DNA from 3 places in the Streptomyces sp. Tu6071 genome. Region 3 is predicted to be linked to each of the others. Evidence: riboswitches for the same ligand, from Rfam matches in the RefSeq annotation. Region 3 holds a riboswitch; each other region holds the start of a gene.
What was found. A riboswitch is a leader RNA that binds a small molecule or an ion and turns the genes downstream of it on or off. The one in region 3 is predicted to bind cobalamin.

Region 1 (5,286 bases), 5.8 Mb from region 3:
GAGGGGCCGCGCGGGCACGACGTCTCCGCGCACCAGGAGAAGGTGAACTTCGCCGACGCGCGCGCCAAGGGCGCGCGGTTCACGTACGTGAAGGCGACCGAGTCGACCACGTACCGCAGCCCGGTCTTCCGGAAGCAGTACGACGACGCGGCGAAAGCGGGGCTGCTGCGCGGCGCGTACCACTTCGCGCTGCCCGACCGCTCCTCCGGCGCCGATCAGGCCGCCTACTTCGTGCGCAACGGGGGCGACTGGCGGCCGGACGGGCGGACGCTGCCGCCCGCGCTCGACCTGGAGGCGAACCCGTACAACACCCAGCACAAGTGCTACGGCATCAGCAAGCAGAGGATGCGCGCCTGGATCAGCGACTTCAGCGACGAGACGCTGCGGCTGACCGGGCGGCGGCCGATGATCTACACGAGCGCGCACTGGTGGAACACCTGCACCGGGCGCAGCACGGCCTTCGCCGACACGCACCCGCTGTGGCTCGCGAACTGGGCAGACAGCCCGGGGACGCTGCCGGCGGGGTGGGCGTACTGGACGCTGTGGCAGTACGCGGTGAAGGGACCGCTGCCCGGTGACCAGAACGTGTTCAACGGGTCCCAGGGGGACCTGGAGCGCTTCACGGACGGCTGAGGGGGCGTCGAGGGAAGGGGCGCGGGGCGCGGTGGTGCGGGAGGGGCGGCGGACGGGTACGGGGCGCAAGCGGAACCCGCGCCGGCGGCGCCCCGGGTCCCGCGCACGGGCCCGCGCGAGGGGCCGCTCCGGACGGGGTCACCACAGCGCCCGCCCCAGTTCATCTTCCGTTCACTCGGATTGCTTACGTTCGGCGTGACATTGACGTCCAACAGAAGCCTGGGTAAATGGAACACATCACGCTTCTCCTCGGGATCGTGATCGTCACCGCTCTCGTGTTCGACTTCACGAACGGTTTCCACGACACCGCCAACGCGATGGCGACCACCATCTCCACCGGCGCCCTCAAGCCCAAGACGGCCGTGGCGATGTCCGCGGCGCTCAACCTCGTGGGTGCCTTCCTCTCGGTGGAGGTCGCCAAGACGATCTCCGGGGGAATCGTCGACGAGTCCGGGCTCAGGACGGAAGTGATCTTCGCGGCGCTCGTCGGCGCCATCCTGTGGAACCTCCTCACCTGGCTGCTCGGCCTGCCCTCCAGCTCCTCGCACGCCCTCTTCGGCGGGCTCATCGGGGCGGCCGTCATGTCGGCGGGCTTCTCCAGCATCAACGGCGGCACGATCGTCACCAAGATCGTGATCCCCGCCGTGGCGGCGCCCGTCGTCGCGGGGCTCGCCGCCTTCGCGGCCACCCGGCTGACGTACCGGCTGACCCGCGGTGTCGACGAGAAGACCGGGGCGAAGGGCTACAGGGTGGGGCAGATCGCCTCGGCCGGGCTCGTCTCGCTCGCGCACGGGACCAACGACGCGCAGAAGACGATGGGCATCATCACGCTCGCCCTCGTCACGGGCGATGTGCTCAAGCCGGGGGCCAACCCGCCGGTGTGGGTGATCCTCTCGGCCGGGTGCGCGATCGCGCTCGGCACGTACCTCGGCGGCTGGCGCATCATCCGCACGATGGGCACCGGACTCACCGACCTCGAACCGCCGCAGGGCTTCGCCTCGCAGACCGGCGCGGCGACCGTCATCCTCGCCTCCTCGCACCTCGGCTTCTCGCTCTCCACGACCCAGGCGTGCTCCGGCTCGGTGATGGGCGCGGGCCTCGGGCGCAAGGGCGGCACGGTGCGCTGGTCCACGGCCGGGCGGATGGCGATCGCCTGGCTGCTCACGCTCCCCGCCGCCGCGCTCGTCGGCGCGGGCGCCGAGTTCCTGACCCGCCAGGGCACATGGGGCGTCGTGCTCACCGGGGTGCTGCTCCTCGCGGGAGCCGCGACGATCTACGTCCTGTCGCGGCGCCGGCCGGTGAGCCACCACGACGTGACCGGCGACGCCGAGCCCGCCGGAGTGATCACCCAGGCCCTCGCCTCGGTCGCGCCGCCGCCCGCCGGGACGCTCACGGTGCCGGTCCAGCCGACGGCCGCCGAGGCGCCCGACGCACTCCACCCCCCGCTCACGGCGGAACTCCCCGCCCCGGCGACGGCCGAGACCCCGCGTCACACCGCGGGCTCCGGCACCGCGGCCTGAAAGGAACCGGCATGAACATCGACTGGGCGGCACTCGGCTCCGTCTTCGGCGTGAGCCTGCTCGTCACCGTGGGCCTCGGCGGCGCCTTCGCCCTCGGCATCGCGGGCCTCTCGCGCGCCTCGGCGGCGACGGCGGCGGAGGACGGCGGTACGGGCGGCGGTACGGGCGCGGGCGGGCAGGCGCTGCTCGCCCGGCTCGGCGCGTACGCGTGCTTCGGCGTGTGCCTCGCGGCCGTCGCGTTCGGGATCTACGTGATCGTGGCCTGAGACGGACCGGCACCACGGGCCCCGCGAGGCCCCCCGCACGGGGGGCGGCGCGGGGCTTTCGCGTGGGCGGGCGGGGCGTCCGTGCGACGTGGGCGGGGGCGCGGGGGGCCGGACGTCCGGACCGGGCGATGTGCCCGGAGTGCGTCAAGTGCGAGTTGACGCCCGGTCTCGGGGCGTGATGCACTGCCGGGGCCATTTCGGCGGCTGTGGAGGAAGTACCGGTGCGAATCCGGCGCGGTCCCGCCACTGTGAGCGGGGAGTGATCCCCGTGAGTCAGGAACTCCCGGCGCCGAATCACGTCGTACCAGGGCGCGGACCCTGAGAGTAGGACACCCCCATGCCCGGCATCCGCCGCAGTGCGCACCCGCCAGCCCGCCCGTTCCCCCGGCGAGGCGTGACGGCGGACTGACGCCATGTCCGCCGGACGTGTTTTCGCGGTCGGCGCCACCGCCGGTCTGCTCGGCGACTCCCTCTTCGGCGATCCGCGCCGCGGCCACCCCGTCGCGGCGTACGGGTCTCTCGCGGGCGTCGCCGAGAAGGCGTTGTGGCGCGACCAGCGCGGTGCGGGCGCCCTGCACACCCTGCTGTGCGCGGGCGGCGCCACCGCGCTCGCCGCCGTCGCCTCCCGTACCGCCGCGCGCCGCTCCCCCGCCGCGTCCGCCGCGCTCACCGCGCTCGTGACGTGGGCCGTCGTGGGCGGTACGTCGCTCGCGCGCGAGGGCCGCGCGCTCGCCGCCGCGCTCGAAGCGGACGATCTCGCCGCCGCGCGCGAGCGCCTGCCGCACCTGTGCGGGCGCGATCCCCGCCGGCTCGACGCGGACGGCATCGCGCGCGCCGTCGTCGAGTCCGTCGCCGAGAACACCTCGGACGCGGTCGTCGGGGCGCTCGTGTGGGGCGCGCTCGGCGGCGTGCCCGGACTCGTCGCCTTCCGGGCCGTCAACACGCTCGACGCGATGGTGGGCCACAAGTCGCCGCGCCACCTGCGGTTCGGCTGGTCCGCCGCGCGGCTCGACGACGTCATGGGCTTCCCGGGCGCCCGGCTCACCGCCGGGCTCGCCGCACTCGTGGGCGGCGCGCCCCGTACCGCGCTCGCCGCCGTGCGGGAGGACGCGCACCGGCACCCGAGCCCCAACGCGGGGCCCGTCGAGGCGGCCTTCGCGGGCGCGCTCGGGGTGCGGCTCGGCGGGACGCTGTCGTACGGGGGCCGGGTCGAGCACCGGCCCGTGCTCAACGCGCGGCGCGGGCGGCCGGTCGCCGTGGCGGACGTCGAGCGGGCGGTGCGGCTCTCGCGGCGGGTGACGTGGGCGGCGCTCGGGGTGTGCGTCGCGGCGCGGCTCGTCGTCGCGCGGCGCCCGGGGGGTGCGCGGTGACCGGGGGCGGGCTGCTCGTCGCCGGGACGACCTCGGACGCGGGCAAGAGCGTCGTGACGGCCGGGATCTGCCGGTGGCTCGTGCGGCGGGGGGTGAGCGTCGCGCCGTTCAAGGGGCAGAACATGTCCCTCAACTCCTTCGTCACGCGCGAAGGCGCCGAGATCGGCCGCGCGCAGGCGATGCAGGCGCAGGCCGCGCGCGTCGAGCCGAGCGCGCTCATGAACCCGGTGCTGCTCAAGCCGGGCGGGGAGCGGTCGAGCCAGGTCGTGCTCCTCGGGAAGCCGCTCGGCGAGCTGAGCGCGCGCGGCTACCACGGGGGGAAGCAGGCGGAGCTGTTCGGGACGGTCGTGGACTGCCTCGCGGAGCTGCGGCGCACGTACGACGCGGTGATCTGCGAGGGCGCGGGGAGCCCGGCGGAGATCAACCTGCGCCGTACCGACCTCGTCAACATGGGGATCGCGCGGGCGGCCCGACTGCCGGTCGTGGTGGTCGGGGACATCGACAGGGGCGGTGTCTTCGCCTCGTTCTTCGGGACGACGGCGCTGCTCTCGGCGGAGGACCAGGCGCTCGTCGCGGGGTACCTCGTCAACAAGTTCCGAGGCGATGTCTCGCTGCTCGAACCGGGCCTGCGGATGCTGCGGGACCTGACGGGGCGGGACACCTTCGGGGTGCTGCCGTTCCGGCCGGGGCTCGGCATCGACGAGGAGGACGGCATGGCCGTCTCCCTGCGCGGCGCGGTGCGCGAGTCGCGGCTCGCGGAGCCGTTCGGGGAAGAGGTGCTGCGGGTCGCCGTGTGCGCCGTGCCGCTCATGTCGAACTTCACCGACGTGGACGCGCTCGCTGCCGAACCGGGCGTCGTCGTGCGGTTCGTGGACCGGGCGGCGGACCTCGTGGACGCGGACCTCGTGGTGGTGCCGGGGACGCGGGGGACGGTGCGGGCGCTGGAGTGGCTGCGCGAGCGGGGGCTCGCGGACGCGCTCGCCCGGCGGGCGGCCGAGGGGCGGCCCGTGCTCGGGATCTGCGGCGGCTTCCAGTTGCTCGGCGAGCTGATCGAGGACGAGGTCGAGTCGCGGGCCGGGACCGTGGCGGGGCTCGGGCTGCTGCCGGTACGGGTGCGGTTCGCGCGCGGGAAGACGCTCGCCCGGCCCTCGGGGACCGCGCTCGGGGAGGCCGTGGACGGCTACGAGATCCACCACGGGGTCGCGGAGGTGAGGGGCGGCGACGAGCCGTTCCTCGACGGGTGCCGGGTCGGATCGGTGTGGGGGACGCACTGGCACGGGTCGCTGGAGAGCGACGGCTTCCGGCGGGCCTTCCTGCGGAGGGTCGCCGCGCAGGCGGGGCGGAGGTTCGTACCGGCGCCGGACACGGAGTTCGGGGCCCTGCGGGAGGAGCAGCTGGAGGCGCTCGCGGATCTGATCGAGGAGCACGCCGACACGCGTGCGCTGCTGCGACTGATCGAGCGGGGGGCTCCGCCGGGACTGCCCTTCGTGCCGCCGG
Region 2 (5,286 bases), 1.9 Mb from region 3:
GCGTCAGCACGAGGTTGTTCGACACGATCGAGTCGCCCGTCGCGAAGAACGCGACGAGACGGCCGATGAGGTGCTGCTCGCCGGGCGTGAGCTTCGCGAGGTCGGAGACGTCCGAGTGGAGGTCGACCTCCTCGACGGTCCACGTGTTCTTGATCGCGTCCCGGTAGCGCTCGTAGAAGTCCGGGTAGCGCATGGGGCGCAGGGTCAGCTCGAAGCCGGGGTCCAGGAGGTTCTGGTTGCGCTTCTTCTGCTCGGGCAGGGTGGGGTCGGACATTACTGGCAGGCCTCGCAGGACTCGGGGTTCTCCAGGGAGCAGGCGATCGCCTCGGCGTCGGGCACGCTCTGCTGCACCGGGATGGGTGCGGCCTCGGCGGCCGGGGCACCGGCCGCGCGGGCGATGCGCGTCGCGGGACGCGAGCGCAGGTAGTACGTCGTCTTCAGGCCCTTGTTCCAGGCGTGCGCGTACATCGAGGAGAGCTTGCCGATCGTCGGCGTCTCCATGAACAGGTTGAGCGACTGGCTCTGGTCGAGGAAGGCGGTGCGCTCGGCGGCCATGTCGATGAGCCCGCGCTGCGGCAGCTCCCACGCGGTGCGGTACAGCGCGCGGACCTCTTCGGGAATCCAGTTGAAGCCCTGGACTGAGCCGTTCGCCTCGCGCAGCGCCTCACGGGTGCGCGCGTCCCACACGCCGAGCTTCTTCAGGTCCTCGACGAGGTAGCCGTTGACCTGGAGGAACTCGCCGCTGAGCGTCTCGCGCTTGAAGAGGTTGGAGACCTGCGGCTCGACGCACTCGTAGACACCGGCGATCGAGGCGATCGTCGCGGTCGGCGCGATCGCGAGGAGCAGCGAGTTGCGCATGCCGCTCCTGGCGATACGGGCGCGCAGCGCCTCCCAGCGCTCGGGCCAGGTCCGCTCCACGTCGTAGTGGTCGGGGTGCAGGACGCCGCGCGCGGTCCGCGTCTTCTCCCAGGCGGGGACCGGGCCGTGCTTCTCGGCGAGGTCGACGGACGCCTCGTAGGCGGCGAGCATGATGCGCTCGGCGATACGGGTCGACACGGCCTTCGCCTCGGCCGAGTCGAAGGGCAGCCGCAGCTTGAAGAAGACGTCCTGGAGGCCCATCGCGCCCAGGCCCACGGGCCGCCAGCGGGCGTTGGAGTTCGCCGCCTCGTCGGTCGGGTAGAAGTTGATGTCCACGACGCGGTCGAGGAAGGTGACGGCCGTGCGGACGGTCTCGTCCAGGCGCTCCCAGTCGATCGTGCCGTTGTCGACGAACGCGCCGAGGTTGATCGAGCCGAGGTTGCACACGGCGGTCTCGCCGTCGTCGGTGACCTCGATGATCTCGGTGCACAGGTTCGAGGAGTGGACGACGCTGCCGGGCTCGGCGGTCTGGTTCGCGGTGCGGTTGGAGTGGTCCTTGAAGGTCATCCAGCCCTGGCCGGTCTGCGCGAGGGTGCGCATCATGCGGCCGTACAGCTCGCGCGCCGGGATCGTCTTGCGGGCCAGGCCCTTCGCCTCGGCGGCGCGGTACGCGGCCTCGAACTCCTCGCCCCACAGGTCGGTCAGCTCGGGCACGTCGGCCGGCGAGAAGAGCGACCACTCGGCGTCGGCGGCGACGCGGCGCATGAACTCGTCGGGAATCCAGTGCGCGAGGTTGAGGTGGTGCGTGCGGCGCTGGTCCTCGCCCGTGTTGTCGCGCAGCTCCAGGAACTCCTCGATGTCCGAGTGCCACGTCTCCAGGTAGACGGCCGCGGCGCCCTTGCGGCGCCCGCCCTGGTTGACGGCGGCGACGGAGGAGTCGAGCGTCTTGAGGAAGGGGACGATGCCGTTCGAGTGCCCGTTGGTGCCGCGGATCAGCGAACCGCGCGAGCGGATGCGGGAGTACGCGATGCCGATGCCGCCCGCGTGCTTGGAGAGCCGGGCGACCTGGAGGTAGCGCTCGTAGATCGAGTCCAGCTCGTCCTTCGGCGAGTCCAGGAGGTAGCACGAGGACATCTGCGGGTGCCGCGTACCGGAGTTGAAGAGCGTCGGCGAGGAGGGCAGGTAGTCCAGGCGGCTCATGAGCCGGTACAGGCTCGCGACCTCGTCGACGGCCGGGAGGCTGTCGTCGGCGGCGAGCCCGGCCGCGACGCGCAGCAGGAAGTACTGCGGGGTCTCGACGACCTTGCGCGTGATCGGGTGGCGCAGGAGGTAGCGGCTGTAGAGGGTGCGCAGGCCGAAGTAGCCGAAGCGGTCGTCGCCCCCGGTGTCGACGAGCGCGTCCAGGCGGGCGGCGTGCGCGGCGACGAACTCCGCCGTGCGGTCGCCGATGAGGCCCTCGCGGTGGCCCACGGCGACGGAGGCCGCGAAGCCGCTCGCGCCCTGCCCCGCGGCCTCCTCGACGATCGCGAGGGCCAGCAGGCGGGCGGCGAGCCGGGAGTAGGCGGGGTCCTCGGAGATGAGCCCGGCGGCGGCCTCGGTGGCCAGCTCGCGCAGCTCCGCCTCGTCGGCGTGGGCGCTGCGACCGCGCAGGGCGGCGGCGGCGACCCGGCCGGGGTCGGTGTCGGGGAGGTCGGCGGTGAGTTCCGTGAGGGTCCGCAACAAGGCGGTCCCGGGAAGGTCCTGCTCGGCCGCGACCGATGAGGCGGGATCTGCTGGCGCGATGGTCACTGGGGTGGCTCTCCCTCGCTCGGCTGGGGGCCTCGGGTGCGGGGCGGCGACGGGACGACGGCAGCGCTTTCGGGCACACCGCGTCACGTCCCCGGCCCTTTCCGCGGGGCCCGGACGTCTGGCACCGCGCCCGGGTGGGACGGCGGCGCGCTTTCGGCAGGTCATCGGACTCGCAACACGCCACGGGGCGCGTCGCACACCGTTGCGGGACAGTCCCGGACTCGCACCGGATTCCCCTGCCGACAGCGAGGAAGAGCATACATCTGGGGGGCGGGCGGGAAAGGAGGCCCCAGATGTTGTGTCGGGGGCGGGGACTGTTACGTGCGGGTCAACGGTTGTGGGGTGCCGACAAGGCGTCCTGTGCCCGGTGGGGTGACGGGGGGCGGTGGGGGCGGCGGCGTCGATCGTATGGCTTGAGGGGACCCCACAAGCGAGGTGGGGCGGAGTTTTTACCGGGGGGAGCGGGGCGTGCGCGTGTTCGCATTTCGGTTGCGCAAAGTGAGGAGATGTCAGGGGCATACGAACGCCGGGAGGGGCTGAAAGAATCAGCCCCTCCCGGCGGCCCCCGGCCGAAGGCTGGGGGAGTCCGAGGAGCGGGGTCCGGGGCGGAGCCCCGCGCGAACCCCCGCCCGGGGAGTCAGTGCCCCGCGGTCTCCGGCACCGCCGGCGGAAGCTCCTGCTTCACGCCGGGGTCGCCCGCGTCGGCCACGTAGTCCGAGGGCCGCGTCTCGTCCACGCCCTCCGGCGCCTTGAAGGCCCGCAGGACGAAGGTGAGCACGACCGTGACCACGAGGTTCAGGACGATGGCCGTCATCCCGATGTACCCGATCTCGCCGAGCCCCGGGATCTCCTTCGACGAGCCCCCGAAGTGGTCCTGCGTCGGCGAGGACGTCGACCAGGCCGCCCACGTCCCGTACGCCATCCCGGCCGCCCAGCCGGCGAGCAGCGCCCAGCGGTGGAACCAGCGCGTGAAGAGGCCGCCGACGAGCGCGGGGAGCGTCTGGAGAATCCAGATGCCGCCGAGGAGCTGGAAGTTGATCGCGACTGTCTTGTCCATGCCGAGCACGAAGATCAGCGCGCCGACCTTCACGAGCAGCGAGACGAGCTTGGAGATCCGCGCCTCCTGCGCCGGGGTCGCGTCCGGCTTCAGGAAGTCCTTGTAGATGTTGCGCGTGAAGAGGTTCGCCGCGGCGATCGACATGATCGCCGCCGGGACGAGCGCGCCGATGCCGATCGCGGCGAAGGCGACCCCGGCGAACCAGTCCGGGAACATGTTCTCGAAGAGCTGCGGGATCGCGAGCTGGCCGTTGCTCACCTTGACGCCGCTCGCGATCGCCATGAAGCCGAGGAGCGCGAGCAGCCCCAGCATGAGCGAGTAGAGCGGCAGGATCGTGGTGTTGCGCCGGATCACGTTCCGCTTGCTCGACGAGAGCGTCGCCGTCACCGAGTGCGGGTACATGAAGAGCGCGAGCGCCGAGCCGAGGGCGAGCGTCGCGTACCCCCACTGCCCGGCCTCGCCGGGCGCGAGCGCGCCCTTCGGCTGTCCCGTCGCGGGGTTCTTCTGCGAGAGCGCGTCGCCGGCCTTCGCGAAGATGTCGTCGAAACCGCCGAGCTTGATCGGGATGTAGATGATCGCGACCGCGATGACGAGGTAGATCAGCCCGTCCTTGACGAAGGCGATCAGCGCCGGGGCCCGCAGCCCCGAGGAGTACGTGTACGCGGCGAGTACGGCGAAAGCGATCAGAAGTGGCAGGTCCTTGACAAACCAGTTCGTGTCGTCGCCGCCGCCCACGCCCATGACGTCCAGGACGGCCTGGATGCCGACGAGTTGCAGCGCGATGTACGGCATCGTGGCGAGGATGCCGGTGAGCGCGACGGCGAGCGAGAGTCCCTTGGAGCCGAAGCGGCCCCGTACGAAGTCCGAGGTCGTCACGTACCCGTGCCGGTGCGAGACCGACCACAGGCGCGGCAGGAAGGTGAAGATGAGCGGGTAGACGAGGATCGTGTACGGCACGGCGTAGAACCCGGCCGCGCCGCCCGCGTAGATCGCCGCGGGGACCGCGACGAAGGTGTACGCGGTGTAGAGGTCGCCGCCGAGCAGGAACCAGGTCACCCAGGTGCCGAAGGAACGACCGCCGAGGCCCCATTCGTCGAGGCTCTCCACGCCGGAGCGCCGCCAGCGCGCCGCGAGGAAGCCCATGACGGTGACGACGACGAAGAAGAAGATGAAGACCGCGAGCGCGATCCCGTTGACGCCGTCCTTCACTTGACCTCACCGCCCCGCGGGGCGCGCCGCACGCGCTGGTCGTGCTGCCACAACTTGTAGGCGAGGAAGGTCAGTCCGCTGGAGATGAAGACCCACAGCATCTGGTACCAGTAGAAGAACGGAATCCCGATGAAGGTCGGGTCGATCTTCGCGTACGAACCCACCCACAGCATCGCCACGAAGGGCGCGACGAGACAGAGCCCGACCACGATCCGCAAAGGGGTCACGACCGGCAGCGTCCCGTCACCTCCCCCCGGCTCCGCCGTCGTTCCCGCGTCCCGTGCCATGTTCCGGCTCCCCTCGTTCCCCCGCGCACCTCGGTGTGCGCGGGCACGCGTCGCCGCACGCGACGCGACGGCGGAAATGTAGGGCAG
Region 3 (5,286 bases):
AGCGCCCCGGTCACCGGGTCGCTCCCCGCCTCCCCAGCGCCAGCACCACCCCCGCCCCCACGACGGACAGCACGATCGACGTCAGCGACGCGCGGTTCGCGCCCTCCGCCAGGGCCTCGCGCAGGGTGTCGGCGTGGGCGGTCGTGGAGACGGCGACCGAGAGGGCCACGCCGGTCGACGCGCCCAGGTAGCGGGCCGTGTTGTTGGCGCCCGAGCCCATCGCCGCGCGCTCCGGCGGGACGCTCTCGACCGCCACGAGGGGCAGGGCCGCGTTCAGGAGACCGCTGCCGGCGCCCGCGACGACGAGGCCGAGGACGAGGCCCTTCCACGTCGAGCCGGGCGCGAGGCCGTTCCACAGGGTCGCGACGCCGAGGGCCGACAGGAGGAAACCGGCGGCCAGTTGGCGCGGCGCCGTGACCCGCCCCGTGAGGCGGCGCGCCTGGAGGGCGACGAGGAGCGCCGTGCCCGCCCACACCGCGCTGAGCAGCGAGACCGTGAACGGGCCGAGGCCGAGGGCCTGTTGCATGAGGGTCGGCAGGTAGCTGAAGAAGCCGAGCACCGCGAGCCCGGTGAACAGGCCGCCCGCCGTCGCGCCCAGGAAGCGGCGCTGCCGCAGCAGACCCGGCGCGAGGAGCGGCGCGGGTGCGCGCCGCTCGACGGCGAGGAACACCGCCGCGAGGACGAGTGCCGCGCCCAGCACCACCCACACCCGTACCGCGCCCCAGCCGTCCCGGCCCCACGTGAGCCCCGCGAGCAGCGCGACCGCCGCCGCGCCGAGCACCACGGCGCCCGCCACGTCCGCGCGCCCCTCGCGCGGCGTGCGCCACTCGGGCAGCCGCCCCGGCAGGAGCGCGGCGAGCAGCAGGAGCAGGACGGCGAGGACGACGTACCCCGCCCGCCACTCGGCGCCGCGCAGCCCCGCCGCCCACGAGGCCGTCGCGAGCGGCCCGAAGGCGCCGAAGAGCAGCGGCCCGAGCGCGATCCCCGCGCTCACGCCCGCGCCCCACATCCCCGTGGCTTTGATCCGCGCCGCGCCGCCGGGGAAGGCGTGGGCGATCAGTCCGAGACTGCTCGTGAGGACCGCCGCACTCGCCGCGCCCTGCGCGACGCGCGCCACGGTGAACAGCACCGTGGACGGCGCGAGCGCGCCGAGCCCCGTCGTCACGCCGAGCGCCAGGACGCCCACCGTGAACATCCGCCGCCGCCCCAGGTCGTCCGCGAGCGAACCCGCCACGAGCAGCACCGCGGCGAGCCCCAGCGGGGTGCCATTGAGCAGCCACGACTGCGCCGAGACGCCCGTCCCGAGATCCGCGACGGTGGCGGGGACCGTCACGAGGGGGCCCGTGTAGTTCATCATCGCGAGGACCGTCGCGACCGTCGTCAGCAGGAGCACCCCGCGCCCCGTCACGCGCGCGGGCCCGGCGGGGCGCCGCTCCCGTTCCCGTACCGCCGCCCCCGGCCCCGTCCTCGTCGGCCCGTCCGTACCACGCCCCATGTCGTCCTCCCCAGCCTCCGGCACGCGGCAGCGGGACTCAACCCGCCTTGCGGCCCCTTAAGTTCGTTCACTGAACCTTGAACGGGCCGACCGTAGCACAGTCGGTTCGTTCACCGAACCGCAAAACGGGTACGCTGGGCCCCATGGCTCTCGGCAAGGACTACGCGCGGCAGGAGTGCTCCGTCGCCCGCGCGCTGGAGATCATCGGCGAGCGGTGGACGATCCTGATCGTCCGCGACGCCTTCTACGGGGTGCGCCGCTACAACGACTTCCTCGCGCACCTCGGCGTGCCGCGCGCCGTCCTCGCGGCCCGCCTCCAGTCCCTCACCGAGCACGGCATCCTCGTCAAGCGCCGCTACCAGGAGTCACCGCCCCGCGAGGAGTACGTGCTGACGCCACGCGGCGAGAGCCTGTGGCTCGTCCTGTACGGGCTCGGCGTGTGGGGACGCGGCGAGTTCGGCGGCACCCGGCCGCTGCGCGAGTTCCGGCACGCGCAGTGCGACACCCCGCTCGCCCTCCAGGGCACGTGCCCGCACTGCGGGACGCTTCCCGAGCCCGGCGACATCGACATGCTCCCCGGGCCGGGCCTCGACCCCGACCCGGCCGACCCGGTCAGCCGCGTCCTGCTGCGCCGCCGCCGCATCCTCGACCCGGTCGACACCACGGGGATCACGGCGCGGGGCTGAACCACCCGGACCGGTCCACTCCCCGAACGCCCCCACCGCCCTCTCCCCCGCAGCCCCTACACTGCCCGCAGCGACTGGTTCGCCCCGTCCGCCAGGCGGGAGCGTCGCAAGAGGGAACCCGGTGGGAATCCGGGACTGCCCCGCAGCGGTGAGCGGGAACGACCGCCGTCATACGCACTGGGCCCGGGTACGGGTCTGGGAAGCGACGGCCAGTAGGTGTCCTCCGTCCGGAGGGCGTGCCCGCGAGTCCGAAGACCTGCCAGTCGCCCGGACGCGCTCCGACAGCGCGCCCGGACATCCCGGTGACCTCGTGGGCGGGTCGGCGAGCACAGGCGGCGGACGCAAGCGGTCCCGCCTCCTTCGTCGTTCCTTCGCGCCCCCGTGGACACCCGGGATCTCAGGGATTCATCTCGCGAAGGAGATCTCCGTGACACCGAAGTCCGCAGCCGCGGCAGCACGGGCCACCGTGTACGGCTACCCCCGCCAGGGCCCCGACAGGGAGCTGAAGAAGGCGGTCGAGGGATATTGGCAGGGCCGCGTCGACGCCGCGCGTCTCCAGGACACCGCACGCGGACTGCGCGCCGCCGCCTGGCGACAGCTCGCCTCCGACGGCGCCGACGAAGTCCCCACCGGCGACTTCTCCCTCTACGACCACGTGCTCGACACGAGCGTCATGGTCGGCGCGATCCCCGCGCGCCACCGCGCCGCCGTCGCGGCCGACGCGCTCGACGGCTACTTCGCCATGGCACGCGGCACGCGGGACGTCGCGCCGCTGGAGATGACGAAGTGGTTCGACACGAATTACCACTACCTCGTGCCCGAGCTGGGCCCGGACACCGGGTTCACCGCCGACTCCGCGAAGCAGGTCGGCGAGCTGCGCGAGGCGCTCGCCCTCGGGCTGCGCGCGCGGCCCGTCCTCGTCGGCCCGGTCACCTACCTCCTGCTCGCCAAGGCCGCCCCCGGCACCGAGGACGGTTTCGCGCCGCTGAGCCTGCTCGACCGGCTGCTCCCCGTGTACGAGGAAGTCCTCGCCGACCTGCGGGCGGCCGGCGCGGAGTGGGTCCAGCTCGACGAGCCCGCGCTCGTCCAGGACCGCACCCCCGCCGAACTCGCCGCCGCCGAACGGGCCTACGCGTACCTCGGCGGCCGTGCCGACCGCCCGAAGCTCCTCGTCGCGAGCTACTTCGACCGGCTCGGCGAGGCGCTGCCCGTCCTCGCGAAGGCCCCCGTGGACGGGCTCGCGCTCGACTTCACCGGAGCGGCGTCCGCGAACCTCGACGCGCTCGCCGCCGCCGGGGGCCTGCCGGGCAAGCGGCTCGTCGCCGGGGTCGTCGACGGGCGCAACATCTGGACCGGCGACCTGGAGCGGGCCCTCGCGACGCTCGGCACGCTGCTCGGTCTCGCGGACCGCGTCGACGTCTCCGCGTCCTGCTCGCTGCTCCACGTCCCGCTCGACGCCGCGCGCGAGAAGGACATCGATCCGCAGGTCCTGCGCTGGCTCGCCTTCGCCCGGCAGAAGACCGCCGAACTCGCGACGCTCGCGAAGGCGCTGACCCACGGCACGGAGGCGGTCGCCGCCGCACTCGCCGCCAACCGCGCCGCGCTCGCCTCGCGCGCCGCGTCCCCGCTCACCCACGACCCGGCGGTACGGGCCCGCACGGCCGCCGTGACCGACGCCGACGCGCGCCGCCCGGCCCCGTACCGGGAACGCGCCGCCGCGCAGCGCGCGCACCTCGCCCTGCCGCCGCTGCCCACCACGACGATCGGGTCCTTCCCGCAGACCGGCGCGATCCGCGCCGCGCGCGCGGACCTGCGCGCCGGGCGCCTCGACACGGCCGGGTACGAGAAGCGCATCGAGGAGGAGATCCGGCAGGTGGTCTCCTTCCAGGAGGAGGCCGGGCTCGACGTCCTCGTGCACGGCGAGCCCGAACGCAACGACATGGTGCAGTACTTCGCCGAGCGGTTGTCGGGGTACCTCGCCACGCGGCACGGCTGGGTGCAGTCCTACGGGACGCGGTACGTGCGCCCGCCCGTGCTCGCGGGCGACGTCTCGCGGCCGGCGCCGATGACGGTGCGCTGGACGGCCTACGCGCAGTCGCTCACCGCGAAGCCGGTCAAGGGGATGCTGACCGGGCCCGTCACGATGCTCGCGTGGTCCTTCGTCCGGGACGACCAGCCGCTCGGCGAGACGGCGCGGCAGGTCGCGCTCGCGCTGAGGGACGAGGTGCGGGACCTGGAGGCGGCCGGGACGCGCGTCATCCAGGTCGACGAGCCCGCGCTGCGCGAGACGCTGCCGCTGCGCACCGACGCGCGCCCGGCCTACCTCGCCTGGGCCACCGAGGCGTTCCGCCTCACGACGAGCGGCGTCGATGCCCACACGCAGGTGCACACGCACATGTGCTACGCCGAGTTCGGCGACGTCGTGGACGCGATCGACGACCTCGACGCCGATGTCATCAGCCTGGAGGCGGCGCGCTCGCACATGCAGATCGCGCACGAGCTCGCCGCGCACGGGTACCCCCGCGAGGCCGGTCCCGGCGTGTACGACATCCACTCGCCGCGCGTCCCCGGCGCGGACGAGGTCGCGGCGCTGCTGCGCACGGGGCTCAAGGCGATCCCCCCGGAGCGGCTGTGGGTCAATCCGGACTGCGGCCTGAAGACGCGCGGGTGGCCGGAGACCCGTGCCTCGCTGGAGCACCTGGTGGCGGCGGCCCGGACGGTGCGGGGCGAGCTGGACGCGTGAGCCGATGAGGCGGGGGCGCGGCGCGTCAGGGCGCCGCGCCCCCGCCTCCTGCCCGCCGGGCGGGACCTCCCCGTCACCGCCCGGCGGACGACCGTTCAGCCCTTGGGCACCTCGCGCTGCGCCACACCGTCGTAGGAGGCGAGCGGACGGATCAGCGAGTTGTGCGAGAGCTGCTCGATGATGTGCGCGGTCCACCCCGTGACGCGGCTCATCACGAAGATGGGCGTGAAGACCGGGGTGTCGAAGCCCATGAGGTGGTAGGCGAGACCGGCCGGGTAGTCCAGGTTCGGGTGGATCTGCTTGCGCTCGAACATCGCCTCGCGCAGCGCCGCGTGGAGCTTGTCCAGCCGCGGGGCCTCGGG

Region 1: it holds a riboswitch for cobalamin, as region 3 does, so the genes downstream of both, STTU_RS26735 (cobalamin biosynthesis protein) here and metE (5-methyltetrahydropteroyltriglutamate--homocysteine S-methyltransferase) in region 3, are expected to answer to the same signal.
Region 2: it holds a riboswitch for cobalamin, as region 3 does, so the genes downstream of both, STTU_RS09715 (ribonucleoside-diphosphate reductase subunit alpha) here and metE (5-methyltetrahydropteroyltriglutamate--homocysteine S-methyltransferase) in region 3, are expected to answer to the same signal.

What each region holds. Positions count from the first base shown of each region.
Region 1 covers NZ_CM001165.1:6,321,131-6,326,416, reverse strand. The annotation lists gene STTU_RS26750 (lysozyme) at 1-633, shown strand, start outside; gene STTU_RS26745 (inorganic phosphate transporter) at 861-2,153, shown strand; gene STTU_RS26740 (hypothetical protein) at 2,165-2,419, shown strand; cobalamin riboswitch at 2,590-2,722, shown strand; gene STTU_RS26735 (cobalamin biosynthesis protein) at 2,833-3,789, shown strand; gene STTU_RS26730 (cobyric acid synthase) at 3,786-5,286, shown strand, end outside.
Region 2 covers NZ_CM001165.1:2,403,234-2,408,519, reverse strand. The annotation lists gene STTU_RS09720 (ribonucleotide-diphosphate reductase subunit beta) at 1-274, opposite strand, end outside; gene STTU_RS09715 (ribonucleoside-diphosphate reductase subunit alpha) at 274-2,646, opposite strand; cobalamin riboswitch at 2,784-2,905, opposite strand; gene mctP (monocarboxylate uptake permease MctP) at 3,284-4,912, opposite strand; gene STTU_RS09705 (DUF3311 domain-containing protein) at 4,909-5,199, opposite strand.
Region 3 covers NZ_CM001165.1:493,649-498,934, forward strand. The annotation lists gene STTU_RS01990 (MFS transporter) at 11-1,495, opposite strand; gene STTU_RS01995 (winged helix-turn-helix transcriptional regulator) at 1,639-2,181, shown strand; cobalamin riboswitch at 2,255-2,445, shown strand; gene metE (5-methyltetrahydropteroyltriglutamate--homocysteine S-methyltransferase) at 2,609-4,924, shown strand; gene STTU_RS02005 (bifunctional 2-methylcitrate synthase/citrate synthase) at 5,020-5,286, opposite strand, start outside.